Regions from separate parts of the Pseudoalteromonas sp. SR41-1 genome, predicted to be linked through region 3. Evidence: predicted binding sites of a transcription regulator. Region 3 holds the regulator's gene; each other region holds the start of a gene.

Region 1 (10,172 bases), on a different contig from region 3:
AATGAAGCACTTTACCTTTGAACTTAAAATTAATAATGAAGTGATTCAGCGAGGTGATACTCATTTTATGCTGCACAACCCTGACTCAATTTTACAAGAAATTAGTGAATTTATGAGCTTAGAAGACGGTGATGTAATAATGACAGGTACACCGTCGGGCGTAGGTGAGGTAACAGCTAAAAGTATTTTTGCAGTGGCGCTTTATGCTAATGATCAGTGTTTGCTTGAGCATCAGTGGCAAGTAAGTAAAAATTAATGACTTGCTGTTGGTAGTGTTTATCAAAGTCAGTAAAGGTGGTTTTAAGCCAATTATGCTGACTTTGTTGATACTCAGGCGATTGAAGTACATTATTTTTTAATGCGCGGTTAATTTTTTTAAGGGCTTGCTCTGCAAAATTATTAGGTGCTTTAGCCGCACAGCCTATTGCTCCTCTTATAAATTGAATGTCATTTTCTGCAATTGGCACACTTTCTATATTCGTATACTCCCCTTGTTTATTAAAGTAATCAGCCATAAACGGGTAATCAATTGAGTAGTCTAAAAAGCCGTGACTCAAGCGTGCTATAACAGCCTGACTTTCATTTTCGCTACTCCAACTTAACGAAGACTCTTTATCTCGTTTTGTATTTTCAATAATTGTATTAATTTTAGTTGTAAATTTACGTGCAGCCGCTTGCCCGTATACATATTGCGGGTCGGTTAATAAATTAATAAGGTGAATAGGCGAGCCGTGCTTTTCTTCTAATTGCGGCTTTAGATCTTTAGTCGTGATAATTGAAAATGGGGGATATACCGTTGTTGGATTTGAGTAGTTAAGTTGTTGGTTATTATTTTTTTTATAAATAACACACGGAAAACATACATTTTTCCCTTCATTTAAATATTTATTTATACGCTGCTGAGGAACAATTAAGCGAGTATGTTTTACATCAGTTATGGTTCTGATGAGTTGCTCGGTTAGGTTGTCGCAAATACCGCCTTGTGGTGCGCTTTCACTTTTAGCTATATGAAAAGGGGGCGTGTAACTTTGCAGCCAAATAATCTCTTCTAGAGGTTGTACTTTTTGCTCAACGGCGTGCGCGTTGAATACAATTAATAAGCAAAATGCATAGTATCCGTTTTTCAGCATTGATAAGTGTTCGTTGAATTAAGAAAACTTAATAAAAGTATAGTGTTGGTTGTAGTAGGGTCAAATATTTTAGTTAAAAAGCAACCTCATTCAAGGCTGCTTTTAACTCATACATGCTTAATAAGGCATCGGATGGTTTCTAAATATGGTGTTAATCTCACTAAGAATTTCGTCGTTTAGCGTTATGCTAAATGCGTCTATATCTTCCTTTAATTGAGCTATAGATGTTGCCCCAATAATTGAAGAAGTTACGCCATCTACTTGGTTACACCATGCTAAGGCTAGTTGTGCTGGAGTAATATTGTTTGCATGAGCCAGCTCAACATACTGCTTAGTTGCTTGCTCTGCATTGAGTGTATCTCTAAAAATACCGTTACGCTGCATGAAGGTCCAACGAGAGCCTTCTGGGCGAGCTCCATTTAGATATTTACCCGTTAATAAACCGGCTGCTAAAGGCGACCACGGTAAGTAGGCAATATCTTCGTGTACACATTGTTCTATTAAATACGGCCAGTCTTTAGCGTGCGCTAAGCTAAACTCATTTTGAATAGATACCATACGCGGTAAGTTATGCTCTTTGGCCAAACTTAAAAACTGGCTTATACCCCATGGCGTATCGTCAGATAAACCGCAGTACTTAATTTTACCTGCTTTAACACATTCATTAAGGCCTTCTAGAATATCAAGCATACTAGCTTGCTGCTCTTGTGTATTTACGTCGGTAAATTTAAGAGTGCCGGGCCATTGTCTGCCAAAGTGAGGGGTAGAGCGGTTTGGCCAATGTAGTTGATATAAATCAATGTAGTCTGTTTGAAGTCGCTTAAGTGAATCATCCACGGCTTCTATTACTGTTTGGCGAGTAATATTGCCGCCATCACGTACCCACGATAATCCATTGCCTGCAATTTTTGTAGCTAGTACCACATCGCTGCGCTTTTGCTGATTACGCGATAGCCAATTGCCAATAATTTCCTCGGTTTTACCATAGGTCTCTGGCGAAGGAGGTACAGCATACATTTCGGCTGTATCAATAAAGTTTACGCCTTGCTCTAGCGCGTAGGCTATTTGTTCATCAGCGTCGCTTTGAGTATTTTGTTTACCCCAAGTCATACTCCCTAGGCACACTCGAGATACGTTTACGCCACTGCTACCTAGTGGGTTGTATTGCATAAAAATTCCTTAACTAAATTAGTTTTGAGCATGGCTGATTAAAGCCGATAAAAGAGGCTCGGAGATTGGGGCTTTTTGCCCTGTAGTAAAATCAAACATTACAACTTTAGATGCACCCGTAGTCGTTATTGCTTTTTGTGCATGGCTGTAAACTGTGTAGTTCATGGTAAAGCGATCTGTTTTAAGATCTGTAATTGTAACGCCTACAGTGAGTGTGTCGGGAAAAGTTACTGGGCGTTTATAGCGAACGTTATTTTCGCTTATTACTGGGCCCACACCGTTTGGGCTTATTGTGTCGAACAAATTTATTTTATTTAAAAAGTCGATTCGGGCTATTTCAAAGTAACGTAAATACACTACATTATTTACGTGTTGTAGCGCATCCATATCAGCCCATGCTACGGTGATATCGGTATGAATAGGGTGCTGATCTTTAAACGTTTGCATTATTTATTGGCCCTTGATTTTTAAAGTACTTAGATTATCAACATGGTGTTACGAGCTCAAGGTAATTAATGGCATGTTTTTTTTATAAGATGATTGTACCTGTTTAATTTTAGGTCTACAGTTAAATTACACAGACACACAAAAACACACACAAAGGTAATAATATGCAGAATATAATTAATTGGTCCTTAGCTTGTTTGGTTTTTATAGCCTCTTTTACCTGTTACGCGATGGGGAATGAATCTGGCGCTATCATTTTAATGTTGGCAGGATTTTTATTTGAGGTTATGTATTGGCTACGTGGTTATAAGAGAACGGAGGACAATAAACACTTTTTTTAATCGTTAACTAGGGCCTGTTGACCTTTCAGGATTAAAATTTGTTCAATCTAGGGGCTATTTAATCGCGGCGCTAGGTTTGTGACCTAGTGGGCTAAGTAAAAACTGAGCAACAAAGAGTAAATTGCCCCTAGGCAGAACCCTTCGGGCAGCGTATGTTTGGCATTTGTGCTACGTTATCGCCTATTTATGGGGAATAACCACACTACATAGGCTCTGCCTTGCCTAAATACCAAACATACTGCTGCAAATTTAACCTCGAAAGATAAACAGGCCCTAGGCTTGCTTATCACATTTGATTCTATAATAATGACTGTATAAATAACCAGTTATTGTTGTGGTGATGAAGAAGTTTATTCACATAGACATGGATTGCTTTTATGCAGCAGTAGAAATGCGAGATAATCCAAAACTTGCATGTGTACCGCTTGCTATTGGAGGCAATAGCCGACGAGGCGTGCTCTCAACCGCTAACTATATAGCTAGAGAGTATGGCGTGCGATCGGCTATGTCGAACTATCATGCTAAACAATTATGCCCCGATTTAGTTATTGTCCCAGGGCGCATGGCTGTATATAAAGAAGCTTCAAACCAAATACGTGAAGTATTTAGCCGCTATACAAACTTAATTGAACCCCTTTCTTTAGACGAAGCCTACCTAGATGTAACAGACAGCACCGCTTGTAAAGGCAGTGCCACACTTATTGCACAGCAAATAAGAGCCGATATTTACAATGCTACAGGGCTCACTGCATCAGCTGGTATTGCACCGATTAAATTTATTGCCAAAATAGCCAGTGACGAAAATAAACCGAATGGTCAATTTGTCGTTTTGCCTGATGAGGTCGATGACTTTTTAGCGCAATTACCGCTTGGGAAAATTCCAGGAGTGGGCAAAGTAACGCTCGAAAAGCTAAATTTAAAAGGCTTATATACTGGCAAGGATGTACGTGAAAAAGGCGTTAACTGGATGCAGCAACATGTGGGTAATTTTGGTGTGTCGCTTTATCAAAAATGTGCAGGTGAGTATGTTGGTAAAGTATCCACAGATCGTATAAGAAAATCGCTGAGTGTTGAACATACCTACGAGTACAACAAAACAAGTTTGCAAGAGTGCTTAGATGAGCTGCCAAGGTTGTTAGACGAATTAGTTTTAAGGCTTAATAAACAGCAGTTACGAAACCGTATTAATAAATTGAGTGTTAAGGTGAAGTTTGCAAATTTTGTAGTGACCTCTGCCGATCAGGTATACCACGAGCTAAATACAGAAATATTTGTTCAACTACTTACTAAGGCCTACCAGCGTGGGCTACAACAGCCTGTAAGATTACTTGGCATAGGCGTTGGCATTAAAAACGAGCCAGAGCAAAACTTCCAACTTAGTATTCTCGATTAAGCTGTAAAGCCTGTAACTCCAAGTTGCCATTTATTGATAGGTTATGTGATTAGCTCATCGCTCCTTGCTGGTCTTCAATATTTAAATCGACGATAATAGGGGCTTATGTTTTCTAACAGGACCTTATTTATGGCATACCCTCAAGCGGTTAGTGCAAGCCTTGAATGCACATCTCATGATGCGCTTATTATTATTAGTAATGACTTTTCTCAGTTACCAAATAACTCATTACGTGATGCTATTTTAGCTCAAGCAAACGTAGATTCTCGCATCGGTAAGCAAGTTACTTTATTAGTAATTGAAAACAAGCGCGTTGTACTTGCGCCAACCGGTCCGTTAAATAGAGATTACGACGACGTGCGTCGTTATTTTGATGCTGCTAAATTAGCAATTAACGAAGCAAAAGCGTCGGGCAGTGTTAACCCTGCATTATTTTTAACAAATTTAAATGGCGATAGCCGTTATCAGCATGCTTTAGAAGTTGCTTATTTAGGCGCTTGCCAAGCCTTATGGCAGCCATTAGAAGCGCGTGAATATCACGGTGAAAGCATTGAACCTATTACACAGATTGGTTTAGTTGGCGCAAGCGAGCAAACTATTAAAGCTGTTAATGCAATTGCAGCAGGCCAATATGCAGCGCGTGACCTGTGTGGCACTGAACCTGAGCGTATGGCTCCCCCACGTTTTGCTGATTACTGTGTTGAATTGTTTAAAGACTCAAACATTGCAGTTGACGTAATTGATGATATTGCAGCTATTGATAAAAACTACCCAATGCTAAGTACAGTTGCTCGCGCATCGTATGCAGTTGAGCGCCATCACCCCCGTGTTGTTAAGCTTGAATATATACCAGAGGGCGAAATTACTCGCACACTTATGTTTGTAGGTAAGGGCCTTGTATACGATACAGGCGGTGCAGATTTAAAAGTAGGCGGCCATATGGCAGGCATGAGCCGTGATAAAGGCGGCGCAGCTTCTGTTGCGGGCTTTATGAAAGCCGTTGCTGATTATCAGCCTAAAGGCGTTAAAGTGGTCTCGTACTTAGCTGTTGTTCGTAACTCTATTGGCTCAGATTGTTTTGTGCCAGATGAAATTATTACTAGCCGTGAAGGTGTTCGTGTACGTATTGGTAATACCGATGCAGAAGGGCGTTTAGCAATGGGCGACCTGCTTAGCGAAATGAAAGATTTAGCTAAAGGTGAGGTTAATCCAACGTTATTTACTGTAGCTACATTAACGGGTCATGCAGCTCGCGCAATGGGTCCTTACGGTGCGTATGTTGAAAATGGTCCAGCTCGTAGTGCTGGTGTTTCACGTCAAATAGCTGACCTTGGAGATTTGTGGGCCGATGGCGCTGAAGTATCGCGTTCACGCCGTGAAGACTACGACTTTATTAAACCACGTACGCTAGCTGACGATGTTTTATCTAGCAATAACGCAGCATCTGCCGTTACTACTCGTGGACATCAGTTCCCTATGGCGTTTATGGCTATTGTTGGTGGGCTTGATAAGCACGGTAACGACTCTGCACAGCCTCTACCTTATGTTCATATGGATATAGCAGGTAGCGGTGTTGAAGGCGGTGATTGGCAGCATGGTAAGCCAACAGCTGCATCAGTAACGAGCTTGTTTGCACGTTATTGTTTGTAAGCTAAAAACTTACATGTAATAAAAAAGCCCTGTTAATTCAGGGCTTTTACATTTTATGAGAACGCTATCGATTAATCTAATTTAAAACGATTAACTACGCTCGAAAGACCTTCGCTACTTTGTTTGAGGTTATCACTGGCATCGGTAAGCTGCTTAGTATTATTTAATGATTGCTCAGTTGATTGAGATAGCTCATTAATACGCAAATTAACCTCGTCGGCAGCTTGCGTTTGTTGCTCTGTGGCACGTGCTATTTGGCTGTTCATTTCGGTAATAATTGAAACAAGTCGTTCTATTTCATTAAGTGAAGTATTGGCTGATGACGCCTGCTCTACGGTAGAAACTGAAAGTGCTTGGCTTGATTTAACTGCTTCTACTGCTGCTTTTGCACCTTCTTGTAGTTTAGTGATCATGGTTTGAATTTCGTCAGTACTTTGCCCTGTACGACTGGCCAGTGTTCTTACTTCATCTGCAACAACAGCAAATCCTCGACCATGCTCTCCTGCGCGAGCAGCTTCAATGGCAGCGTTTAATGCCAGTAAGTTTGTCTGTTCTGATATGCTTCTTATTACATCAAGCACAGAGCCTATATTATGGCTCTCGTTGGCTAAATCTTCTGTTACACGGCTGACTGTTTCAATGTTGCTTGAGAGTGTTTCTATTGCTGTAATTGTTTGCGCAACCACATTTTTACCCGTTGATGCATTTTGTGCTGCATCCTTAGCTGCTTGCTCTGCGGCTTCAGCGTTACGGCTCACATCGTGTATTTGGTGAGTCATTTGCTCCATGGCAGCTGCAACTTGGGTTGAACTATCGTTTTGAAGCTCAATAAATGAGTGGCTTGTTCTACTTGAGTCGTCAACTGTATGCGCATGTTCGCTTACATCGTTTGCACTTTGTGCTACATGAACAAGTGACTCGCGCATTTTTAGAGCAAATAAATTAAATGAACGTGATAGTTCAGATATTTCATCATTACCGGATTCATTTAATTTACGAGTTAAATCGCCTTCGCCTTGTGAAATATCTTTCATCATATCGGCCGCTAAGCGAGTTGGTATTAAAATACTCTTACCTATAAAGTAACTAAGTAAAATAACAGCAATAATCATAATTATTGCACTGATGACTATAAGGTTACGTTGCTCGCTAAATGCTTCGTCAATTGAATCAAGGTAAACACCCGAGCCAATAATCCACTGCCATTGATTAAAACCTTTAACAAATGCGATTTTTTCAACCGGTTTATCTTTACCTGGTTTTGGCCATTTATAAGGGATAAATCCCTCGCCAGAGCGTTTAACTATATTTACCATATCAACAAACAATGCTTTGCCGTCAGGGTCCTTGTTATTAGTTAAATCTTTTCCATCAAGCGCAGGTTTTATAGGGTGCATAACCATTGTTGGCTGGTAATTGTTAATCCAAAAGTAATTGGTTTTGTCGTAGCGCAGTGCTTTTATTGCATTAAGTGCTTGTGATTGAGCTTGTTGTTGAGTGAGAGTGTTATCTTGTTCAAGCGCATAATAGTGCTCGATTATACTGTACGCCGTTTCTACTACATTTTGTGTTTTTATGTATTGCTCGTCTTTTAGCGAACTATATTGATGAGTTAGGCTCGATATACTAAGTATTATTAGTCCAAATACAACGATGGCTATTAACAGTGAAAAACGCTGGGATATACTAAAACTTCGTAGATTAGGCATACATTTATCCTCAAAAAGTGTGCGCTTTAGCGCATAGAATAAGCGTAGCTAAAAAAAGAGTTTAATCTAGGCTTAACGCCTATTAATGCAAAAAAAAGGCTGATTTATCAATCAGCCTTTAGTCTGTTATTACTTTACTTGCTTATTTAACGTCAAAATGGCGATTAAAGAAGTTTGTAATTGTTTGATGTAAGTGTGTTTGCACTTGTTTACCGCGTAGGCTGTGCTTAGAGCCTGGGTAGGTCATCATTTCAAACTGTTTTTCGTTATCTTGCAGTTGTTTAAACAACTTAGTTGAATGCGTAAACAATACGTTGTCATCAGCCATTCCATGGTAAATCATTAATGGGCCTTTTAAGCCATCAGTATATGGAAATACTGCGCTGTCTTCATAGCCTTTAGCATTTGTATCGGGGTGACCTAAATAACGCTCTGTGTAATGTGTATCGTATAGAGCCCAATCGGTTACTGGAGCACCTGATACGCCGGCTTGAAAGTAATCGCCCGCTTTAAACATAGTCATAAGCGCCATGTAGCCGCCGTAGCTGTGGCCATAAACACCGATACGTTGTGGGTCAACGTAATCAAGTGTACGTAAAAACTCTACGCCTTTAATTTGATCGGCAACTTCAACCACACCTAAATGTTTATAAATAGCATCTTCAAACTTTTTACCACGGTTGTACGAACCACGGTTATCCAGTTGAAAAATTACATAACCTTGTTGCGCCATGTACTGAAAGTACAAGTTTTTACTGCGCCAGCTATTCGTCACTCGTTGAGCATGCGGGCCGCCGTATACGTTAACAATAACAGGGTGCTTTTTGCCATCAGCAATGGTGCTAGGCTTAAATAAACGGTAATGCATAACTTGACCATCATCGGCTTTAATTGTGCCGTATTCTGGTTTTGTTAAGTCGCTTAAATAAGGAGTAAGGGGGTGGCTACTATCAAGCTTATTTTCTTCAAGCCAGGTAATAAATTCACCGTTTACTTTACGAAGTGCTGCTGAGTTTGGTTTATTATCAGACGAGCTATTATCGATAAAGGTTTTATTGTCCTTTGCTAGCACAACATTGTGGTACTGACCTTTTTCGGTAATACGTTTAGAATCGCCTTTTTTAAATAAAGGCGCGCTGTATAAATGGCTTTCAAGCGGTGTATCTTTTCGACCGGCAAAATACACAATGCCTTTTTTCTCATCAATACCTTTTAAGCTATCAACAGCCCAGTCACCTGAGGTAATCTGGCGAACAAGTTGACCGTTTGTACGATACAGATATAAATGTTTAAAGCCGTCGCGCTCAGATGCCCATACAAAGTGTTTTTTGTCTTTTAAAAACTCAAGATCAAAATGTAGGTTAATCCACGTTTCGCTATTTTCGGTCAGCGCTACTTTTTGGGCTTTAGTTTCGCTGTTATAAAAACGCAGTTCTAATTTATGTTGCGAGCGATTTTGCCATTGGTACGAAAGTGTATTGCCGTCTTTTAGCCATTTAGCGCGTGCAATGTAAATGTCTTCATCTTTACCTAAATCAATCCAATCTACTTTTTGGTCGTTTAGCTTAACCACACCAAGTTGAATTTTAACATTATCGGTACCTGTAAACGGGTAGCGCTGGTTAAATAATTTAACTTCATCAGCGTAAATTTCGTTACGGATAGCTTCTTTTACAGGGGTTTCGTCAACGCGGGTATAGGCAATTTTAGTTTCATCACCTGACCACCAGTAACCTGTCATACGGCTCATTTCTTCTTGAGCAACAAATTCGGCCATGCCGTTTTTAATTACGCCGCCGCCATCTTTACTAAGCTGAATCTCTTTACCAGACTCAAGCTCTAAAGCATAAAGGTTTTGCTCTCGAATAAACGATACGTAGTTACCTTTAGGTGAAAAGCGTGCATCGGTTTCAAATGCTTCAGTGTCGGTTAGTTTTTTACTTTTATCTGAGGCTAAATCGTAATAATAAAGGTCACCATTGAGTGGGAATAAAAGTGCTTTGCCATCTTTAGACCATTTGTATTCAAGTATGCCTTTACCAAAAATACGTTGGCGTTCGCGGCGTGCTTTTTCTTCATCTGATAGGTTTTCTGGGCCTGAAAATAACTTTGCCGAATCAACTAGCACACGGTTGGTGTTATCTTTTAGATTGTATTCCCATAAATCGTAGCGGTTGTAGTCATCGCTTTTGCCTTGTAGGTAAGTTACACGGCTGCCGTCAGGCGAAAATTTAAGTTGTACAGGTGATTTACCAGAAAGGCTCGGATCGTCAAAAATTCGCTCCAGCGATAAAGGTTTTGCTTGAACACTAATAGCGCCAACCATTAACGG
Region 2 (10,172 bases), on a different contig from region 3:
CTAAAAAGAAATGGTAATTCTTTTATAAAAGCATTAAAAAAGCCTGCACAAATTAAATTTATGCAGGCTTTTTTGTCTATTTGTTAGTCATTAAGACAAAAATGCAAACTTGAAAACAAACAAGGCTGTCAATATCCAAACACTAATACTGATTTGATCTTGCTTACCACACAAAACTTTAACCGCCGTATAAGATATAAAACCAAGTGCAATACCGTGCGCAATCGAAAACGTTAATGGTGTCATTAGTAATACTACAGTAACAGGAATTGCATCGGTCATATCATCCCAATTTACAAACTTTAAATTTTGTAGCATCAGTACAGCGACATATAAAATAGCACCTGCCGTAGCATAAGCCGGTACCATTTGTGCAAGCGGTGCAAAAAACATCATTAGTAAAAAGCAAATACCTACAACTACAGCCGTTAAGCCAGTACGTCCGCCAACAGATACACCAGCAACCGATTCTATATACGATGTAGTCGTAGACGTGCCTAGCATCGCACCTGCAATTGTTGCTGAGCTGTCAGCACTTAGTGCGCGTCCTAAACGAGGCATGTTACCTTTTTCATCAGCTAAACCAGCTTTTTGAGTGACTGCAACTAATGTACCCGAAGTATCAAAAAGATCGACAAACAAGAATGCAAAAATAACACTCATCATTGATATATCAAAAGCGGCGGCAAAATCTAATTGCATAAAAGTAGGCATTATTGATGGTGGCATAGCCATAACACCGTGATATTCAACTAGCCCTAAACTTAGTGCAATGCCTGTCACTAATAAAATACTAATAAGTACACCGCTTTTAAAATCGCGGTATAAAAGCGCTGCAATTACAAAAAAGCTTAATATAGCTAATAATGGGCCTGGGGAAGTAATGTCGCCCAATTGCACTAGTGTTGCTGGGCTTGAGACAATAATACCTGCATTTTTAAGGGCAATTAAGGCTAAAAAAGCACCTATACCTGTTGCGATAGCTCGCTTGAGCACCAGAGGTATGGCATTAATAATCCATTCTCTGACTTTAAATAAGCTTAAAAATAAAAATATACAACCCGACATAAAAACAGCCCCTAATGCGGCTTGCCAGGTATAACCCATTCCTAATACGACGCCATACGTAAAAAAGGCATTTAGTCCCATGCCAGGCGCTAATGCTAATGGATAATTAGCCCACAAACCCATTATAAAACAGCCTATCGCAGCTGCTATACAGGTAGCTACAAATGCAGCCCCTTGGTCCATCCCTGCCTCAGCAAGCATAGCCGGGTTTACAAATACAATGTATACCATAGTGATAAAGGTCGTTAGGCCAGCAACGCATTCGCGTTTAACCGTTGAGTTATTTTCGCTGAGTTTAAATAAGGCTTCAAACATAATAAACTTGTGATAGTAAAAAGTGACGAGATTTTAACATAAAAATTATCTTTTACAGGACATTTTACCTTGCTATATACTAAACTGTTAAAGTAGTTAAAATAATAAATGAACCAATATGCTTAAAACAACACCTTGTGAGCAAGACTTAGAGCAACAGCTAGACAACATTTTAGGTTTTGTTACTCAACCAGAAAGCAGCCCCGCGCCCATTGATAATAAAAAAGATGAGCAAAGTACTATTAATAAAGCCCTATATTATTTAAAAAATAATCAAGCTCCATTGGCTGCAAAATGGATGCGCCTTGCTGCAATGGCAGGAAACCATAGAGCACAGTTTTATTTAGGTTTATTTTTTGTAAAAGGTGAAGGCGTGCCACAAAGTGTATTTCATGCTGTAGCTTGGTTGAGCTTAGCGAGTAGCCAAGGATACGCACCTGCCACTGCAGCGGTTACAGATATACGCAAACATATCGAAACTAAGCGATTTAAAGATGCTCAATGTTATGCAGCAAGTTTGTACGAACAAATTCACCAACTCCAGTTTTCTCATATGATCCCTCGCACGAGTGAAGACACATAAACCAACTAAGTTATAAGTACTGTATACAGTGTTGAAAAATACTGTATATAGTTACAAAGATACTCCTACTCAGTATAAAACCCACAAATTAAAACATTACTCAAAAATTTATTTTTGAAATACTTTCTCAAAAACAAACCTATAACAAGTTGATTAATAAAGAATTATAGATTTAAAAATAAAAAACAATGATCAAAGGCTGAATAACTGTACAAATAAATAGCATAAAATGCTTGCACGAAAGCACTGTATAAACTACTGTATATGAATACTGTATAAAAACCCAGTGAGTGAAATTATGTTACAGCCTATTACCGTAAGAACAGTTAAAAGTTACCAACAAGACGAGCAAAGCGATTGCGTAAATTTGATCCAAATTGAAGATGAAATTTCAGCGACCTTTGAGCTTTTAAAAGTATTACACCAATACAATAGCTCTAATGCATGGACGTTACTAATTGCGCCAGATCATGTACCTAGCAAAGCTTTACTTGACTCATGCTCTATTGATACAAGCAAATTACTTGTTATTAGACAGAAGCACCTAGTAAATTTAGAGTATGTATTAAATTCTGCGTTACATAATGGAAACTTTGCAGCGGTAATTACCTGGACCGATATAGTTAATAACCAACTACTTACAAATCTATCGTTCGATTTAAGTAAAACGAATACAAAACTATACTGTTTTACTAAAAACGCTCAAACAACAGAGATACCACTCGCTCAATAAGCTTGTTAAACTAATGTTTTAGATTCTGTATTATTATTATGACTTCACTCAATACCACATTATGTTTTTGCAGCAGTGGGCACAATTATGCCGATTGCTGCGAGCCGCTTCACTTATCTGTAAAGCAAGCTGACACTCCTGAACAACTTATGCGCTCACGATTCAGCGCTTATGTTATTAAAAATGCAAAATATGTTTATCAAACCTACGCAAAAGAAAAACAAGCTGAGAATCCGGTTAAAGAAATCAATGATTTTGCTAACAGCTGTCGATTTATAAATCTTGATTTAATTGACTCAAGCCATGATGGCGATACTGGAACTGTAGAATTTAAAGCCCAATATTTTTATCAAAACTTATTTTGTGAGCTTCATGAAAAATCGCAGTTTATTAAAGAAAACACTCAATGGCGTTATTTAGATGGCACTATATATCCTGTTGAAGATATTAAAGTAGGCAGAAATGATAACTGCCCATGCGGTAGCAATAAAAAGTACAAAAAATGTCATAGCATGTAATAAATAATCTTATTTAATATTTATCACCTAAAAGGTGTTTTTAAGTGGCAGAGTGATTTATTAGCTAACTAAACTTAAAAACACACTTTGTTACGCCCTTGCATTTTAGACTCATACATTTTTTCATCTGCGATCTGCAACGTGTTTTTGTTATTTACGTATGGTTGTAGGGTTGCACCGCCAATACTAATAGTCACAAAATCATATTCTGAATATTTGTGTAATATTCCTAAATCGGCCACATTCTGTTTAATTTTATCAGCAACACAAATTGCACCTTCAGTGCTTGTATGCGGTAGAACAACTACAAACTCTTCGCCGCCATAACGCGCAACAAAATCGGTTGGCCTTTGCAAACTATTAGTAATAGTTTGTGCTACTAGGTTTAACACCGTATCCCCCTGCACATGACCATAGATATCATTGTATTGCTTAAAATAATCTATATCGATGAGTAATAATGCATAGTCAACTTTTTCTCGTAAGGCGCTTCGTTCCATTTTAGAAAAATGTGCATCAAAATAACGGCGATTGAATACTTTAGTTAAATCATCTAAAAATACTTTTTGATTGAGTAAGTCGTGTTGTAATTTTAACGTTATATGGGCACGAACCCTTCTAAATAGTGTTTCTTTTACAATCGGCTTTTTAATAAAATCAACAGCTCCGGCTTCCCAACACTCTTCTTCTTCGTTTTCAAAGGATGTAACAAAAATAACTGGGATATCCTGTGTTTCAGTATTATTTTTTAATTTTAAACATGTATCAATACCACTCATTCCACCCATACTAATATCGAGTAGGACTATATCGGGTACATTTACATTACAAATTTCAATTGCTTCTTCACCACTTCCAGCTGTTGTCACATTAAAATGCTCAGATAATATTTTTTTTAATACGATTAAGCTTAATAACTGATCGTCAACTATAAGTACTTTAGAATTCTTTAAACTTAGTTTTAATTGATGGTCAGAGTAATTTATTGGCATAGTAAAAATGTTTTGTTTTTTTAATTAAAAACAGCCTATAGCATCACATTTTGTTATGCAAATGTTAATTAAGAGGGATTCTACTTATTGGTTATTAATAAAAATGCTTTTTAGTAAATCTTTATTGCATAAAAACAAAAAATGAGCCACTTGGGCTCATTTTATAACTTTGAATACTTAATTTAGTTAAGTATTATTCGTCATCATCTAAATCTAATTGCTGACGTTGAGCAGGTCGAGCTAAAATCTCTACATAGAAAGAGGTCAAACCTTGCTTTTCAATTTCGCCAATTTGGTTACTTAATTCAGCAACGTGCACAACTTGCGCATCTTCAGCTGTGTTACCAAACTTACAGTCAAATGCCCAATAGTCAGCATCTTCAGGTAGCGTTTTATTACGCTCTCTTTTCAAATATTTTTTCACTTCGTGCTTTGCAGCATCAACCATACGAGGGTATTTGATTTTCTCGTGATTTAGCGTGAATGTTTTCTTCATTACGTTCCTAATTACCTTGGTTTAATGATAATGGCATTTCATGTCATACCATTTGACGCCATTATAGCAATTGCATTTAATTTTTGGATGCTTTTTTTTCATTAAATCAATTATTAGCAAATATATAAAGCAGACCCGTTATAAAGCATATATTAACTGATGATTATTACAATCATATATCACACCGCAATAAGCTGAAGTGGTTGATGTATTGCATCACTATTAAGGCTGTCGTAAAAAGCAGCTGCATTTATAGGGGGATTCGCTAGTTGTGTTTGTTCGCTTTTAATTCTTCTTCTGACAGCAAGCTCACAGTTATCTATTATATTAAGTGGAATATGCTTATCATCATTTCTAATCGCAAGTGGTTCAGGGCTTAAGCACTGTCTTAGCTTAATACTTGTCATACCGCAGCGCTCCCCTTCTTGAGATATTAATGATGCATTAAACTGTCCAACCAACATATTGTATTCATCAGGGGCTAAAAGTTGCTTTGGACCTGCGCCAAATTGCTTTCTTAATGCCTCTTCTTCTATAACTAAATTATCTATTTCAGTTTTTGGTAAATGAAATTGGCTAAAGTCGAGTGCGTCATGTGACAGCATCGCTAATAATAGAGAAAATTCGCCACGGCGATTTTCATGCACACTATTATTGAGCCTACTGTTTAACTGACTCTCTGTGATTAACAAATCATCTATTTGCATAGTCTTTAGTCGATTGTGGTAACTGATAGATATTTATCGGCTTTATTTCAATTTTCTTTAGCTTTTTTCTTTACTTAAATACGCAATTTGCTATTATCAGCGCCGTTGCATTGGAGGGGTTCCCGAGCGGCCAAAGGGATCAGACTGTAAATCTGACGGCTCAGCCTTCGCTGGTTCGAATCCAGCTCCCTCCACCACTTTTCTTACCGCTAAGTTAAGTGGGGCCAAATGTAACAAAAATAGTGTGGAGGGGTTCCCGAGCGGCCAAAGGGATCAGACTGTAAATCTGACGGCTCAGCCTTCGCTGGTTCGAATCCAGCTCCCTCCACCACTTCTTTTTTTATTCCTTTATTCCTATATTCCTATCTTCCTATATTCCTATATTCCATTATTCAGGTTAACTTCAAAATACCCATTGTAAACTCATGCTGTTTTTCTTTAGCCATGTTGATGATGCTTTATAATTAGGAAAAAAACGCTCAACGTGTTGCCAAAAAGCTTTACTGTGGTTTAAGTGACGTAAATGCGCTAACTCGTGGACAATCACATAATCAATAGCATGATAAGGCGCTCCAATTAAATGCAAATTAAATGTTAGCTCTCGCTTACTGTTACAACTTCCCCATTTTCGCTTATAAATAGCTACTTTTAGACTCGTAGGTAACTCTTCACCCATTTGTGCGCAGAAGTACGCTAAACGCATTTCTATATATGCAGTTAGTTGCTCTTTTAAATATTCTTCAAGAAGTTGCTGATATTTTTGCGAAGTATTTTTAACGCGCGAAGAGTGCGTAATAAGCAAGCTGTCGTTACTGTTTATTACTTCGGACTTAGTACCTTGCTTAAATTCTATGTTTTCAATGCTATCAAAGATTAAAATTTGTTTGTCTTTGAGCGGGTTCTGTCTGTTATCAGCAATATTGTGCTGTTTAGTTAATTGAGCATTTACCCACACCTGCTTATCAAAAAGCCATTCTTGAATGTGTTTATTACTAACAAACTGAGGGGCATATACAGTCACCTTCTTGTTATGTACTTTAATGGCAACCGTTTTACGTTTTATACTTTTCTTTAACTGATATTCAAACACTTTCATACTCATTAATGATATTGCTACGAGAAAATTCACCAGCAACTAATAAAACCAAATAAAGTGTAATTTTCGCTTAGTTAAGCCAATTCATTATTTTCTTAAGGTTACTCGATAGAAACTTAAATATGACCATATAAATCTAACTTAGTCCTGTGTCAGGCAATACATTAGAATAAAAAACACCAACTAAAAAACTAATCCCTGATAAATAAAAGAAAACTAAAAGTAATAAATTCGTTATTTTATTCACTTCATTGAATTAACGGTTTATTTATTAATTAATTAGATTAAACTTGATAAATAAAGATTATATTTTGAGCCATTATGTTATCAGCTTTTTTTATCACAGACCAAGATCCTAGCTTAATCATTAATGGCGTTTACGATCCTCTATTAGTTTCAATGTCATTGCTGATTGCTATTTTTGCAGCCTTTTTCACCATTCGACTTATAGATCTCGCAAAAGAAACTCAATTTCCCAGCTACCAACGTTTAGCAAATGTGACCGCTGCTACTGTTTTTTCGGCTGGTATTTGGAGTATGCACTTTATTGGTATGCTTGCCTTTTCACTGTGTACTAATATTGATTATGATCCAACAATCACTCTCCTTTCTTTTATACCAGCATTTATAGCATGTCAGTACGCTGTATCAATGCTAGTAAATAGTAAAGGGAATCTAAAAGTATTGTCGATTTGCTCTGTGTTACTAGGAGCCGGCATTGGCACTATGCATTATAGCGGCATGGCTGCAATGGACCTTGCTCCTTTACTTAGATATGATCCATTGATTTTTGCGTTATCAATCATTGTTGCTGTAGCCCTCTCCTTTATAGCCCTTTACAGTCGCTTTAATCTTGAGCGTTTTTTACCCTCTTTATCACCTCTTCAAAATAACTCAATTAGCGCTGTTATTTTAGGGTGTGCTGTTGCTGGTATGCACTACATGGGTATGGCCGCTACACGTTTTGTAGCTACATCGCCACTAATCTATGATGATGCTAATGCAACCGCAGGACTAACTTTTATCGCCATTGCAGTCGCCACAGCAACTATCGCGATTACAAGCGTGGTTGGTGTAATAAATGGTATGGTTCGCTATCGCATGCTACTTGAGGAGAAGTCGGCAAAAGAATCCCGTCTAAATGCTATTTTAGGCACCGCTATAGATGGCATTGTTACCATTGACCATACTGGTATTATTTTAAGTTTTAATGAAGCTGCAAGTAAAATTTTTGGCTGGCAAGAAAACCAAGTTCAAGGCAAAAACGTAAAAATGCTGATGGACGATAACATTGCCAAGCACCACGACGAATACCTCTTAAACGCTCACAATGTTGATCTAGGTAAAATAATAGGCATAAACCGTGATGTATATGCAAAACACATGAACGGACATGTTTTTCCTATTCGCTTAGGTATAGGCGAAGTAAATCAGCCGGGCCATAACCCTTTATATGTTGGCTTTATTACCGACTTGACCGAACAACGCGCTTTGCAACAAAGTTTAGAAGAGAAAGAACAAAAATACCGCTCTCTTATCGATAACATGCCCGGAGTCGCGTTTAGATGCAAGTTTGATGACAACTGGACTATGTTATTTATTAGTCCAAATATAATTGAGCTTACAGGGTATAACCCAAATGAGTTTACAGAGCATTGTATCGAGTTTAATGACTTGGTCTTGAAATCAGACCAAAAACAAATAGTTGATGAAGTCACTAAAGCTGTTGATGCAAAGTCTCAATATTCTATTGAATACCGAATTAGACATAGAAATGGCAAAATTTTGTGGTTGTTAGATAAAGGGAGTATCGACTTTGATGCTCAAGGCAACCCAAAGTGGATTGATGGTGTTTTAGTCGATATTACTGAACGCAAAGAATATGAAGAAAAACTAGAGCAAGCTAAATTTAAAGCTGAAGAAGCTGCTCATGCAAAGCAATCTTTTATGGCTAATATGAGCCATGAAATACGCACCCCAATGAATTCTATAATAGGTTTTAGCGATCTATTAATGGATACCCCACTTGATCAAGAACAACAAAAGCACTTGGTTACCGTAAATAATGCAGCGCGTTCATTGCTAAGATTGTTAAATGAAATTCTCGATTCTGCAAAACTAGAACGCGGTAAGCTCACCATTGAGCCAGCCCACTTTAGCTTAAAACCAGTGATAGACAGTATTATTTCTACTTTTTGGTTAGAGGCTAAAAAGAAAGATTTAGAACTTAAACTCCATATTAAAGAATCAGTAAGTTCTACGTACTACGGTGACCCAGATCGACTCAGACAAGTACTCACTAATCTAATTGGTAACGCGATTAAATTCACCGAAGAAGGCTCTGTTACGGTCACCGTTGGCATGACACAAAATCAGCATCTGTTTTTTGAAGTGCAAGATACCGGAATTGGTATTGCAAAAGATCGTATTCAAGCTGTATTTCAACCTTTTGAACAAGCCGATGGCACTACTACCCGCCGCTTTGGTGGTACAGGCCTTGGTACAACTATAAGTAAACAACTTGTAGAGCTTATGGGCGGAACAATAAACTTAGTAAGTGAGCTAGGTAAAGGCACCTGTTTTTACTTTTCATTGCCGCTTACTTTAGGTGACGAATCTAAAATTGATTATTTTGATGGTCTACACACCCAACTGCCTGCACTTAGAGTGCTAGTAGTTGATGATATAGAGCAAAATACAGAACTACTGTCTTTGCTTCTGTCACGCGATCAGCATTCAGTTACCAAAGCGTCAAACGGACTTGAAGCGATTAAAGTATTTGAAGAGCAATACTTTGATGTCATCTTAATGGATATACATATGCCATTGTGTGATGGCATACAAGCAGCACAAAAAATAAGAGCAATAGAAAACCAAAGGCAGCTTAAGTACACGCCAATTATCGCGCTCACAGCAAGCGTATTACAGCAAGATAAGCTTACGGCTAAAAAAGCAGGCATGAATGGCTTTGCCAATAAACCCGTCGATATAAATCAGCTTAACCAAGAAATAGCGCAAGTGCTGGGGCTTGGTATTGCAAAAGAAATGGTTATATCGCAAAGCGATCCTAAAGCGCAGCATATAGATTTTGAAAAAGGATTAGCACTTTGGGGTTCTAAGTGTAAGCAACTTACAGAGATTACTAAGTTTGTTAGTGATAGTGATAAGCGGTTTGAGAGATTATTTAATGATAAATTATCAAACATAAAAGATGTCGATAGCCTCATTCACACACTCAAAGGTGTTGCTGGTAACTTAGGGCTAACAACGTTAATGAAGTTATTAACCGATTTAGAGCACAAGCAAAGTGATGCTAAAGTTATTAGTCTTTTAGACGATATCAAAAACGAACTACTTATTATAACGCAACTGCTGTCATCAAATACTTGCGATGAGCCAAATAGCAAGCCTGAGGATAATAGCTCAGACACTCTATCAATAGATGAGATTAAGCAATTGTGTGAAACACTTCATCAAGATGCGCAAAACGCAGAATTAAATGATGAACTACTCGCAAAGTTGCAACGCGGCGCACCTTCTACCTTTCAAAATGAAGTTGATGATATAGCCGAAGCCTTTGATGAATTTGATTTTGATAAAGCACACGTAATACTAGAAACCTTAATTGAAAAACTAACAAACAATGAGTATTAATTAATGGATT
Region 3 (10,172 bases):
GTCGATAGATTGGATTCTTGTAGGTAAGTCGTTATTTGTAGTTTTATCTTCAAGCGTAAAGCTACTTAGGTTATTTTCTTTTATTTGCGCTTTAAGAATAAAAACACCTGTAGGCAGAGCAACCTTTGGCAGTGTATCTCTAGATATAGGCGCTTTTACCCATCCTAAATTAACTAAAATCACTTTTTCTTCGGTGTCTGGCTTTAGTAAAGCAAGTAGGTCGTACCCTACTTGTCCGTTATAAACTTGATTATCTAAAAGCCAATATTGGTTTTGTACAAACCGCCCTTTTAACTCAACCAATACACCAGTTTTGTTCCAGCTATCAGGCAAGTTAAGTAATTGAGACCAGCTCATCACACCACGAGTCTGTTGCTTAGCAATGGCGGTTAGTTGTTGCTGCTTTTGCTCACCTCGCTCCAACTGCCAAAACCCCAATCGCACACACACAAGTACAACAACCACAACCATACAAAGTGTGATTAGTGAGCTAAGCTTTTGTTTGTGCCATAAAACTAACTGCATAAAGGGTCAACTCAGTGATTATTAAAATTATTATCGTACTGTTGTTAATATTTATACTTTTTAACTTATTTAGAGCATTGTTTATTATGGTGTCAGGGAAAACAGGGGGACGACCTATGTCTCACTTTTTAGGTCGTCGCGTATTGTTTTCGTTCGTTGTTTTAATTGTTGTTATTGCAGCGCTTAAACTTGGTTTTATTAAAGCGAATAATTCGCGAATAAACGCTACAGCACATATACAAATACAAACAAACACAGCCACACCACATCAACAAAGTGCCAATACCAAGCAGCTGCTTGAAAAGCAAAGTGCTTATCTTTAGTAAAGTGCCCTTTTAATATCCGTAAAAATATTACAAATAAAAGTACGGTTCCTAGCGTTACATGCATGCCATGAAAACCAGTCAATAAAAAGAACGTATTACCGTAAATACCCGCATCTAGCGTTAGATTAAGGTCATTATATGCATGCATGTACTCCTCAACTTGCAGCCCTAAAAAGCAAACACCCAGTAAAATAGTAGCGCCTAAAAAAACCTTAAGTGGAGTACGTTTATTGTTTTCCATCGCTACGTGGGCAAAATGTAAAGTAACTGAGGAAGTAAGCAGTATTAAGGTATTTATAAGTGGTAAGCCTTGCCAGCCCATAGCCTGAGTAGTTTCGCCAGCAGGTGTTGAAACTAGCGGCCAAACAGCTTCAAAAGTTGGCCATAAAACCTCGTTAGTCATTGCATTATTGCCTGCACCTCCAAGCCAAGGTACCGACAATACCCGTGCATAAAAAAGCGCACCAAAAAAGGCCATAAAAAACATAACTTCAGAAAAAATAAACCAGCTCATACCTTGTCTAAAAGAGCGATCCATTTGTGCTGAGTACAAACCTTGGTCCGATTCACTAATTACATTTTTAAACCAGCTAAACAACATATACACAAGCACAGCAATACCGGCATAAAGAAGATAAACCCCGCTACCACCTTCTTTACCTACACTCATAACAGTCAAGCCTGCCCCTACTGCAATAAAAAACAATGCAACTGCACCTACAATAGGCCACGGGCTTTGCTCAGGTACGTAATAATGCTCATATTCTTGATTCATTTTATTTACTCCTAGTTTCACACTAGTTTAAAAAGCTAGTTATTACTTGCCACCAGCTGTTCACTAATATCAAATACGGTATAAGATAAAGTTAATTCTTCAATGTCGCTTGGCAATGCGGTATCAACATAAAAAAGTAATTTAAATTCAAGCTCTTCCCCTGCTTTTAGAGGTTGCTGATCAAAGCAAAAACAAGCTATTTTATGTAAATACTTTGCCGCTTTACCTGGCGAGACTGATGGTACAGCCTGCATTACTTTATCTAGATTGCTGTTATTTTTAGCACTAAACATTACTTCACGCATTGCACCGGGTTTTACCACTACACTGTATTCTTTTGATTTAACTTTAAACGGTGCACCACTTTGTGCGTGAGTAGTAAAGCTAACGCCAACTTCTCGGTTTTGTACTATTTGTGTACTTTGCTCTGCTTGCTCAAGCGAAGGCTTTCCATTAAGCCCTGTTACATCACAAAACACGTCATACAAAGGTACTAAAGCAAAGGCAAAGGCAAACATGCCTATGCAAATAAGTACCAAACGTTTGAGTAGCGGTGCATGTGTCATTACTTAATAACCGGCGGCGTAGAAAAAGTATGATATGGCGCTGGAGAGTCAACTTCCCACTCAAGGCCTTCTGCCCCTTCCCATACTTTTGCAGGCACTTTATCACCGCCACGCGCGCATTTAATTACCACAGCTACAAACAACAATTGCGATAAACCAAAGGCAAACCCACCAATACTTATGATTGCGTTAAAGTCGGCAAATTGAAGAGCGTAATCGGGAATTCGACGCGGCATACCAGCAAGCCCTACAAAATGCATAGGAAAAAACAGTACGTTCACGCTCACCAGCGATAGCCAAAAATGCCATTTAGCCAATGTGATATTAAACATATTGCCCGTCCACTTGGGCAGCCAGTAATAAGCCCCCGCCATTATCGAAAATACAGCCCCTGTTACTAATACATAATGAAAGTGCGCCACTACAAAATAAGTATCGTGATATTGAAAATCAGCAGGTGTAATTGCCAGCATCAATCCCGAAAAACCACCCAAGGTAAACAGCACAATAAACGCAATACTAAAAAGCATTGGCACTTCAAAAGTTATTGAGCCTTTCCACATTGTGGCAACCCAATTAAATACTTTTACTCCTGTAGGTACCGATATAAGCATGGTCGCGTACATAAAAAACAACTCGCCAGCGACCGGCATCCCAGTGGTAAACATATGATGAGCCCATACAATAAAGCTCAATAGTGCTATGGAGGATGTGGCGTATACCATTGAGGCATAGCCAAAAAGTTTTTTACGAGAAAAGGTAGGTACTATTGTAGATATAATGCCAAAGGCAGGAAGAATCATAATGTATACTTCGGGGTGACCAAAAAACCAAAAAATGTGTTGGAACATCACCGGGTCGCCACCGCCTGCGGCATCAAAAAAGCTGGTCGCAAAATACTTATCGGTAAGTACCATAGTGACAGCCCCTGCAAGCACTGGCATTACGGCTATTAATAAAAAGGCAGTAATTAACCACGTCCATACAAATAAGGGCAACTTCATCCATGTCATGCCTGGGGCACGTAAGTTCACTATGGTTACAATCACATTGATTGCGCCCATTATTGAGCTAATTCCCATAATATGTACGGCAAATACAAACAATGCAGTATTATCATTACTGTATGTTGTGGACAGTGGTGCATAAAAAGTCCAACCAAATGCAGGCCCCCCACCAGGCATAAATAACGATGCCAATAGGATTAGAAACGCAAACGGTAAAATCCAAAAGCTCCAGTTATTCATTCTTGGCAATGCCATATCTGGCGCGCCAATCATGAGTGGTATCATCCAGTTAGCAAGGCCTGTAAAGGCGGGCATAACCGCACCAAACACCATAATTAAACCATGCACTGTGGTCATTTGATTAAAAAAGTGAGGGTCGACCAACTGTAAACCTGGTTGAAATAATTCAGCTCTGATCACCATAGCCATTGCGCCACCAATTAAGAACATGGTCAGCGAAAAAATTAAATATAAACTACCTATATCTTTATGATTAGTTGTGTAAAGCCAGCGTTTAAAACCTTTAGCTGGGTGATGAGCATGATGAGCTTCATTGGCGTTAGGTTGTTCTACTATGCTACTCATTAGTTCGCCTCCACTTTGGCATCAAGTGCCGTCTGTATTTGACTCGGTTGAATAACATCACCCGTATCATTACCCCACGCATTACGTTTATAAGTAATAACCGCAGCTAATTGCTTTATAGATAACTGCTTGGCAAAAGCTTGCATTGCCGTACCGGGTCGTCCATGGATAACTACATCAATGTGATCTTTTATATCGCCAAGCACTATCGGGCTGCCTTTAAGTGCAGGAAATACGCCCGGTAACCCCATGCCAGTAGGTTGATGACATGCAGCACAATTAGCCATATATACTTGTTCGCCTAAAGTCATTAATTCTTCTTTTGGGAGGGTTTTATCAAGTAATGCGGCATCTGCTAATGCTGCTTTTTGTTTAGCCTGCTTTGCATCTGTAAGCCATGTTTTAAAATCAGCCTCAGATTTAGCGACCACCACAACGGGCATAAAGCCATGGTCTTTACCACACAACTCAGCACATTGGCCTCGGTAAGTACCTTCTTCGTTTATGTTCGTCCATGTTTCGTTTATAAAGCCGGGGTTCGCATCTTTTTTAACTGCAAAATCAGGTACCCACCAAGAGTGAATAACATCGTCAGAAGTCATTAAAAATCGTACTTTTTGATTTATTGGCAGTACAAGAGGCTTATCAACCTCAAGTAAGTAGTTAGGATTTTTATCTGCAAGATTCGCGATTTCATCTTGCGGGGTAGATAAAATAGAGTAGAACTCTACATCTTCGCCCATATATTCATAATGCCATTTCCATTGCGAACCCGTAATTTTAATAGTGAGATCAGCTTTGCTGGCATCTTCCATTGCAATTAGGGTTTTAGTGGCTGGTACTGCCATAGCAATTAAAATAACAAACGGAATTGCAGTCCAAAGTATTTCTACTTTAGTGCTTTCGTGAAATTGGGCAGGTACAGCCCCTTTAGATTTACGGTGATGAATAAGTGCCCAAAACATAATTGCGAACACTATCACCCCAATCACACAACATATTATAAATATGGTCATGTGCAGCTGATATACATTATTGCTTATATCGGTTACGCCTTTGCGCATATTGTATTGGCTGTTAGCCAAAACTGGGTGCGAAAAAACACATAATATAAGCCACAAGGTAGAGGTCAGTTTACCCATGTGACGGCTCCTTTGATGCTATTGCGAATGCAAAGCGAAGAGGCATACGGCTTAAACGCCAATTCGTTATTTTTATTTTTTTAGCCAATCTTATTTAATATTGATTGGTTTTGCTGCGCCAACAACGAGTTTGTGTATATTGTGTGTTCTCAAAACTAAAAAGCTGTGAGTTATTATTAGCTCAGCACATTAACAATTAGCTAAAAAACGAACAACAAGCAAGTTTTAGTATAAAAAACAATCAGGTGATATTGAATAATTAATAAAAATCGGTAATCAACTGGGCAACAGGAAGTTCAAAATATGAGCAAAACAAAGGGGTTTAACGCATTCGGAGGGGAGAAATATAAGTGCAAAAAAGTTTACAGCTTAAATAGTCAGTGGGCTGTTTACGCCCTATTTTTTAGTACAAATTTTAAAACAAAAATGCGTACTAATTAGTACGCATTTATAAAACTGCTTGTTTAAAAGCTATTTTTAAAGTCACATCCAATCAGCGTTTCTTATAACGCCAACGGCTAAGCCTTCAATATTAAAAGACTCATTCTCAAGATCTACTTCAATAGAGTCAAAATCGTCGTTTTCAGCATGAAGTAATACTTTACGACCCGCTTTCTCAAGACGTTTTACAGTTACGTCTTCGTCTAGGCGAGCAACAACAACTTGTCCATTTTCAGCGGTTTGAGTACGATGTACAGCAAGTAAATCACCATCCATAATACCAATATCTTTCATGCTCATACCGTTAACGCGTAGTAAAAAATCTGCAGCCGGTTTAAACATTAATGGATCGATTTTGCAGTGACTTTCAACGTGCTCTTGCGCCAAAATAGGTGAACCAGCAGCAACACGCCCTATAAGCGGTAAACCTAATTGTTCTGGCTCTTCTTCTTCAATTAATTGAATACCACGGCTTGCACCTGGTTTCATTTTAATTGCGCCTTTTTTAGCAAGTGCTTTTAAATGTTCTTCAGCAGCATTGGCACTTTTAAAACCTAATGTTTGCGCTATTTCAGCACGTGTAGGAGGCATACCAGTGTCTTTAATAAAAACTTTAATTAGTTCGAGTATTTGAGCTTGGCGGTTCGTTAATGGTCGCATACAACTGGTTTTCCATACAGTACATTTAACTGTGAGTATATACAGTTAAATAAAAATCGCAAATTTAAATTAAGCCTTAAAATAGCTAAAGTAATTTCACTTGTGTACATTTTAGGGATATAACTAAAGCTAAGTTTATAAATGATTAAAAATGCAAAGGAGACATTATGAGTATTTGGTACCAGCCCATCACCTTAGAGCTGTGCAAGCAGTTAGAACAAGGCATTAATGGCCAAGGAACATTAATGAAAACTATGGGGATAGAAGTCACAGAAATTGGCGATGATTATTTGGTTGCCACAATGCCGGCAATTCCTGAGCATCATAACCCAATGGGGATGGTTCACGGCGGTGCTAACGTTGTACTTGCCGAAACAGTTGCCAGCTATGCCGCTAACTTTGTTGTCGATTTTACTAAATTTTACTGTGTAGGACAGGAGATTAGCGCAAGTCATTTAAAAGCATCTCGCAACGGCACTTTAACAGCAACGGCAAGAGCGTTTCATATTGGCAAACGTAGTTCAGTGTGGGAAATAAAAATTACAAATAGCCGCAATGAGCTGTGCTGCGTATCAAAAATGACCGCAGCAGTCGTAGAGCGAAGATAGTTACTTTTCGATTGGGTAAATGGTAATTTCCATACCCGCACCAATCGCAGATATACGCAATAATGTATCTGCATCTAAGGCTTGATTAAAGCACTTAGGAGAAGTCCCTGATTCAAAACCAATATCAAACGTTCTACGTGAACAGCTTAACCATTGCTTTAGCGCGTTACGCGAACACGATTCAATAAGCTCACATATATGGTTTATGGCTTTATCAGGTGTGCTCACCTCACCTGTAGCTTCAATACGCGCTAGTTGACGGTATTCGTCTTTGTCATAATGTAAAATCGTCGCGACTTTTTTCAAGTCCGCCACTAGCAAACTAATATCTTGCTTTGATTCAAGCTCAAGATCTACATTTAAAAATTGAATTTCCGACATCGTTTCGTATTTATCCTCTAATAATTTCATTGCAAACTTTAACGCAGTTTTACCGTTATACCAAATCAACTATGCCCTAATAACCACTTTATATGGATATTTCGCAGCTTTTAAGTATTTTTTAGCATTTAAAGCTAGCTGGATATCAAACATCCAGCTCAATTAAACAGATAAGTCATGTTAGGAATTTAAGTGTAATCTTTTTTATTTTTAAATGATTACAGTAAGCTATAGTTTAAACTGCGACAAAATGTCGCAGTAACTTATCCCATTAATGTAATAAACTAGCCTCTAAAAATAATAAGACTAAAACATGAATAAAAAAATATTTAAACATGCTCGCAAGTTACATAAATGGTTAGGATATTTATTAGCACTACAAATTTTAGCATGGTTACTAGGTGGTTTAATTATGAGTGCAATCCCTCTTGATAAAGTTCATGGGGAGCATCTTGCAACACGTACTCTTAATAACCCATTTACGCAGGCTGATTATGTTGCCTCCCTTGACGATATTGCCACTCAGGTGGTTAATCCAACACAAATAATTTTTGAGAACTTCTTAACTACACCACTTATTACTGTCTTTAGTAATAACGAGCAGCAAAGCTTCAATGGAATAACAGGCCGACCATTTGAACCGCCAACTAAAATACAAATTACCGCAAATGCTAAAGCACACTTACTTATTGACGCTCAAGTAACAAGCGCTGTACTACTAAAGCAAGGTATGCGAGAAGTTGGATATAAAACCAATGTTTGGCAGGTACAATTTGACGACACATTTAACACAACACTGTACTTGTCAGAAAATAACGGCAAAGTTGTTACCGTTCGCAGCACGCTATGGCGAATATTCGACTTTTTTTGGATGTTACATATTATGGATTACGATGAGCGAGAGGATTTTAATAATCCACTGCTTATTAGCTTTTCAGCAACCAGTGTACTTTTTTGTTTAAGTGGAATATTACTACTTATACAAAATATACGACTAAAACGATTTATCCGAATTAAAAATAAGAATAAATCAAAGTAGTCATATTGGTTTTTGAGAGCTAGCGCCCACTTATCAAAGAGTAAATAAGCCTAGGGCTTATTTTATTCCAAGTGCTTAAATCGACTCAAATGTCGCTTTAACATTTCGTTTTCGAAAATCAACTCATCACGCTCATCCAGCAATTGTAAAACTAAAGCTATTGCCGACCAATCTAACGAAAAGTCATGTTGGATACGGGCCGCTTTTTTAACTAAGGTCACTGCAGATACCGTAAATTGCCACTGCGTAACATGATCCCCCTCAATTGGAACCGCAATATTATGCTCAACTAGCTCATATAAAATTGCTTCGCTAATATCACTGCTCAAACATAGCTCTTTGCTAGTAAGTAAATCGTCTTTTTGTGTCACGATAATTTGCATTATGGCTTGCTCCAGTTATTACGGGGATCAAAGTGAGCTTTTTTGGCTAATTCTTCCCACAGTTTTTTACTGGCATCATCAACAGATGTTGGATTAACAATTTTAAGCACAGCAAATAAATCACCTTTAGCTTTTTTACTCATTAATCCCTTACCTTTAATACGCAAGCGTTGACCAGACTGACTATTAGAAGGAATAGTTAATTGGATGTTTCCTGTCAACGTAGGTAAATTTAGCTTTGTACCAAGAGCCGCTTCCCATGGTGCAAGAGGGACAACTATATTTAGGTTATGACCTTCAACATCAAATAATGGGTGAGGCACTAAACTAATTTGTAAATACAAGTCGCCATTTTGCCCATTAGCTGACCCTAATCCGCCTTGCCCTTTTAGTCGAATTCGCTCGCCATTTACTGAGCCTGCAGGAATTTTCACTTTAAGTGATTTTTTAATTTCAGTGACACGGCCACTGCTGTCTCGCTGCGGTAACATAAACTCAACAGGCTTAACGGTATCAACTAAAGTCTCTTCAAGAAAAATTGGGAACTCTATTTCCACATCTTGTCCTTTTTGCGCGCGAGCGGCGTTACTTCTGCTCTGCCCGGAACGATCGAATCCACCAGCTCCGCCAAACATTGAATTAATAAAGTCAGAAAACTCTTGGTCGGTTTGAGGATCGCTTTGCTGATAATTACTTTGCGAAGAGGCATTGTTACCACCATAATGGCCTTGCTGTTGACGAGCACGATTTTGTTGGTGACGACGTAACTCGTCGTATTTTACCCGTTCTTCTTTGTTATGGATGACTTCGTAAGCTTCTGCTATTTCTTTAAACTTATCTTCTGCTTGAGGCTCTTTGCTTACATCTGGGTGATATTTTCTGGCTAACTTTTTATAAGCAACTTTAACCGCTTTATCATCTGCATCAGGCGATATTCCAAGCACTGCATAATAATCAACAAATTTCATTTGCAATCCAAATCCTCATATTGAGTAAGCTTTAAGCATACTCCTTAACGGGTAACCTTGTGTGGTTAAAATACGATAAATAGTGAGAAATAAATGAATAGTGAAAATAACTTTGAGTAAAAAATTAATCAGGCACTTTTTATTAATATAAGCGTAGGCCTTAAGTTAACTTTATCTTTTATCTTCAAGGCTTTAAACTGCCTATTCCTGTAGTTCACATTTGTGATGGATATGACTCGATTTATTCTGGCCTTATTGGCTTGTTGTGTGTGCGTTTCGGTATCAGCTGAACAATTTACCCGTTTTTCAACGGCTAAAAGACATTTAATTAAAACCCTACCTGACAACGCCAAAAGCATTTACTGCGGCTGTGATATTAAAAAAGAAGGCAAAAAACTCGTTCCTGATCCGTCTAACTGTGGTTACATTCCTCGAAATACCCTTACCCGCTCAGGCAAAGTAAATGTGCGAGCACTACGCATTGAGTGGGAACACATTGTTCCGGCGTGGGAATTTGGTCACCAGCTACAATGCTGGCAAGATGGCGGGCGTAAAAACTGCCGTAAAGTAAGTGCTAAATTTAGAAAAATGGAAGCTGATATAAATAACTTAGCGCCAGCTATTGGCGAAATTAATGCCGATCGCTCTAATTATCGTTTTGGTATGCTTAGCGAAAACGCCACACAATATGGTCGTTGCGAAGTAAAAGTAAACTTTAAGCAACGTGTAGTTGAACCGCCTGTTTATGCACGAAAACGTATAGCTG

The links. Region 3 encodes LexA, which represses DNA repair genes until DNA is damaged. Its sites were predicted from a motif close to TACTGTATNNNNATACAGTA; they were not measured.
Region 1: dinB (DNA polymerase IV) is a predicted target of LexA. The motif match lies at 3,397-3,416, and genes of this name have one in related genera.
Region 2: H5118_RS08705 (SulA-like leucine-rich domain-containing protein) is a predicted target of LexA. The motif match lies at 2,223-2,242, and genes of this name have one in related genera.

The regions. Positions count from the first base shown of each region.
Region 1 covers NZ_JACJEK010000002.1:171,852-182,023, forward strand. The annotation lists gene H5118_RS02285 (fumarylacetoacetate hydrolase family protein) at 1-256, shown strand, start outside; gene H5118_RS02290 (ABC transporter substrate-binding protein) at 207-1,130, opposite strand; gene H5118_RS02295 (aldo/keto reductase) at 1,248-2,300, opposite strand; gene H5118_RS02300 (thioesterase family protein) at 2,319-2,747, opposite strand; gene dinB (DNA polymerase IV) at 3,429-4,481, shown strand; gene H5118_RS02310 (leucyl aminopeptidase family protein) at 4,611-6,131, shown strand; gene H5118_RS02315 (methyl-accepting chemotaxis protein) at 6,203-7,840, opposite strand; gene H5118_RS02320 (S9 family peptidase) at 7,983-10,172, opposite strand, start outside.
Region 2 covers NZ_JACJEK010000008.1:54,417-64,588, reverse strand. The annotation lists gene H5118_RS08720 (hypothetical protein) at 1-17, shown strand, start outside; gene H5118_RS08715 (NCS2 family permease) at 91-1,383, opposite strand; gene H5118_RS08710 (tetratricopeptide repeat protein) at 1,502-1,966, shown strand; gene H5118_RS08705 (SulA-like leucine-rich domain-containing protein) at 2,265-2,699, shown strand; gene H5118_RS08700 (YchJ family protein) at 2,738-3,217, shown strand; gene H5118_RS08695 (diguanylate cyclase) at 3,292-4,209, opposite strand; gene H5118_RS08690 (DUF6172 family protein) at 4,403-4,705, opposite strand; gene H5118_RS08685 (VC2046/SO_2500 family protein) at 4,885-5,412, opposite strand; tRNA gene H5118_RS08680 (tRNA-Tyr) at 5,525-5,609, shown strand; tRNA gene H5118_RS08675 (tRNA-Tyr) at 5,659-5,743, shown strand; gene H5118_RS08670 (M48 family metallopeptidase) at 5,816-6,514, opposite strand; gene H5118_RS08665 (MHYT domain-containing protein) at 6,830-10,162, shown strand; gene H5118_RS08660 (two-component system response regulator) at 10,166-10,172, shown strand, end outside.
Region 3 covers NZ_JACJEK010000022.1:66,633-76,804, forward strand. The annotation lists gene H5118_RS17455 (SURF1 family protein) at 1-525, opposite strand, end outside; gene H5118_RS20860 (DUF2909 family protein) at 540-848, shown strand; gene H5118_RS17465 (cytochrome c oxidase subunit 3) at 751-1,626, opposite strand; gene H5118_RS17470 (cytochrome c oxidase assembly protein) at 1,662-2,192, opposite strand; gene ctaD (cytochrome c oxidase subunit I) at 2,192-3,784, opposite strand; gene coxB (cytochrome c oxidase subunit II) at 3,784-4,926, opposite strand; gene lexA (transcriptional repressor LexA) at 5,410-6,027, opposite strand; gene H5118_RS17490 (PaaI family thioesterase) at 6,195-6,635, shown strand; gene H5118_RS17495 (hypothetical protein) at 6,636-7,016, opposite strand; gene H5118_RS17500 (hypothetical protein) at 7,330-8,055, shown strand; gene H5118_RS17505 (chaperone modulator CbpM) at 8,118-8,438, opposite strand; gene H5118_RS17510 (DnaJ C-terminal domain-containing protein) at 8,438-9,406, opposite strand; gene H5118_RS17515 (endonuclease) at 9,638-10,172, shown strand, end outside.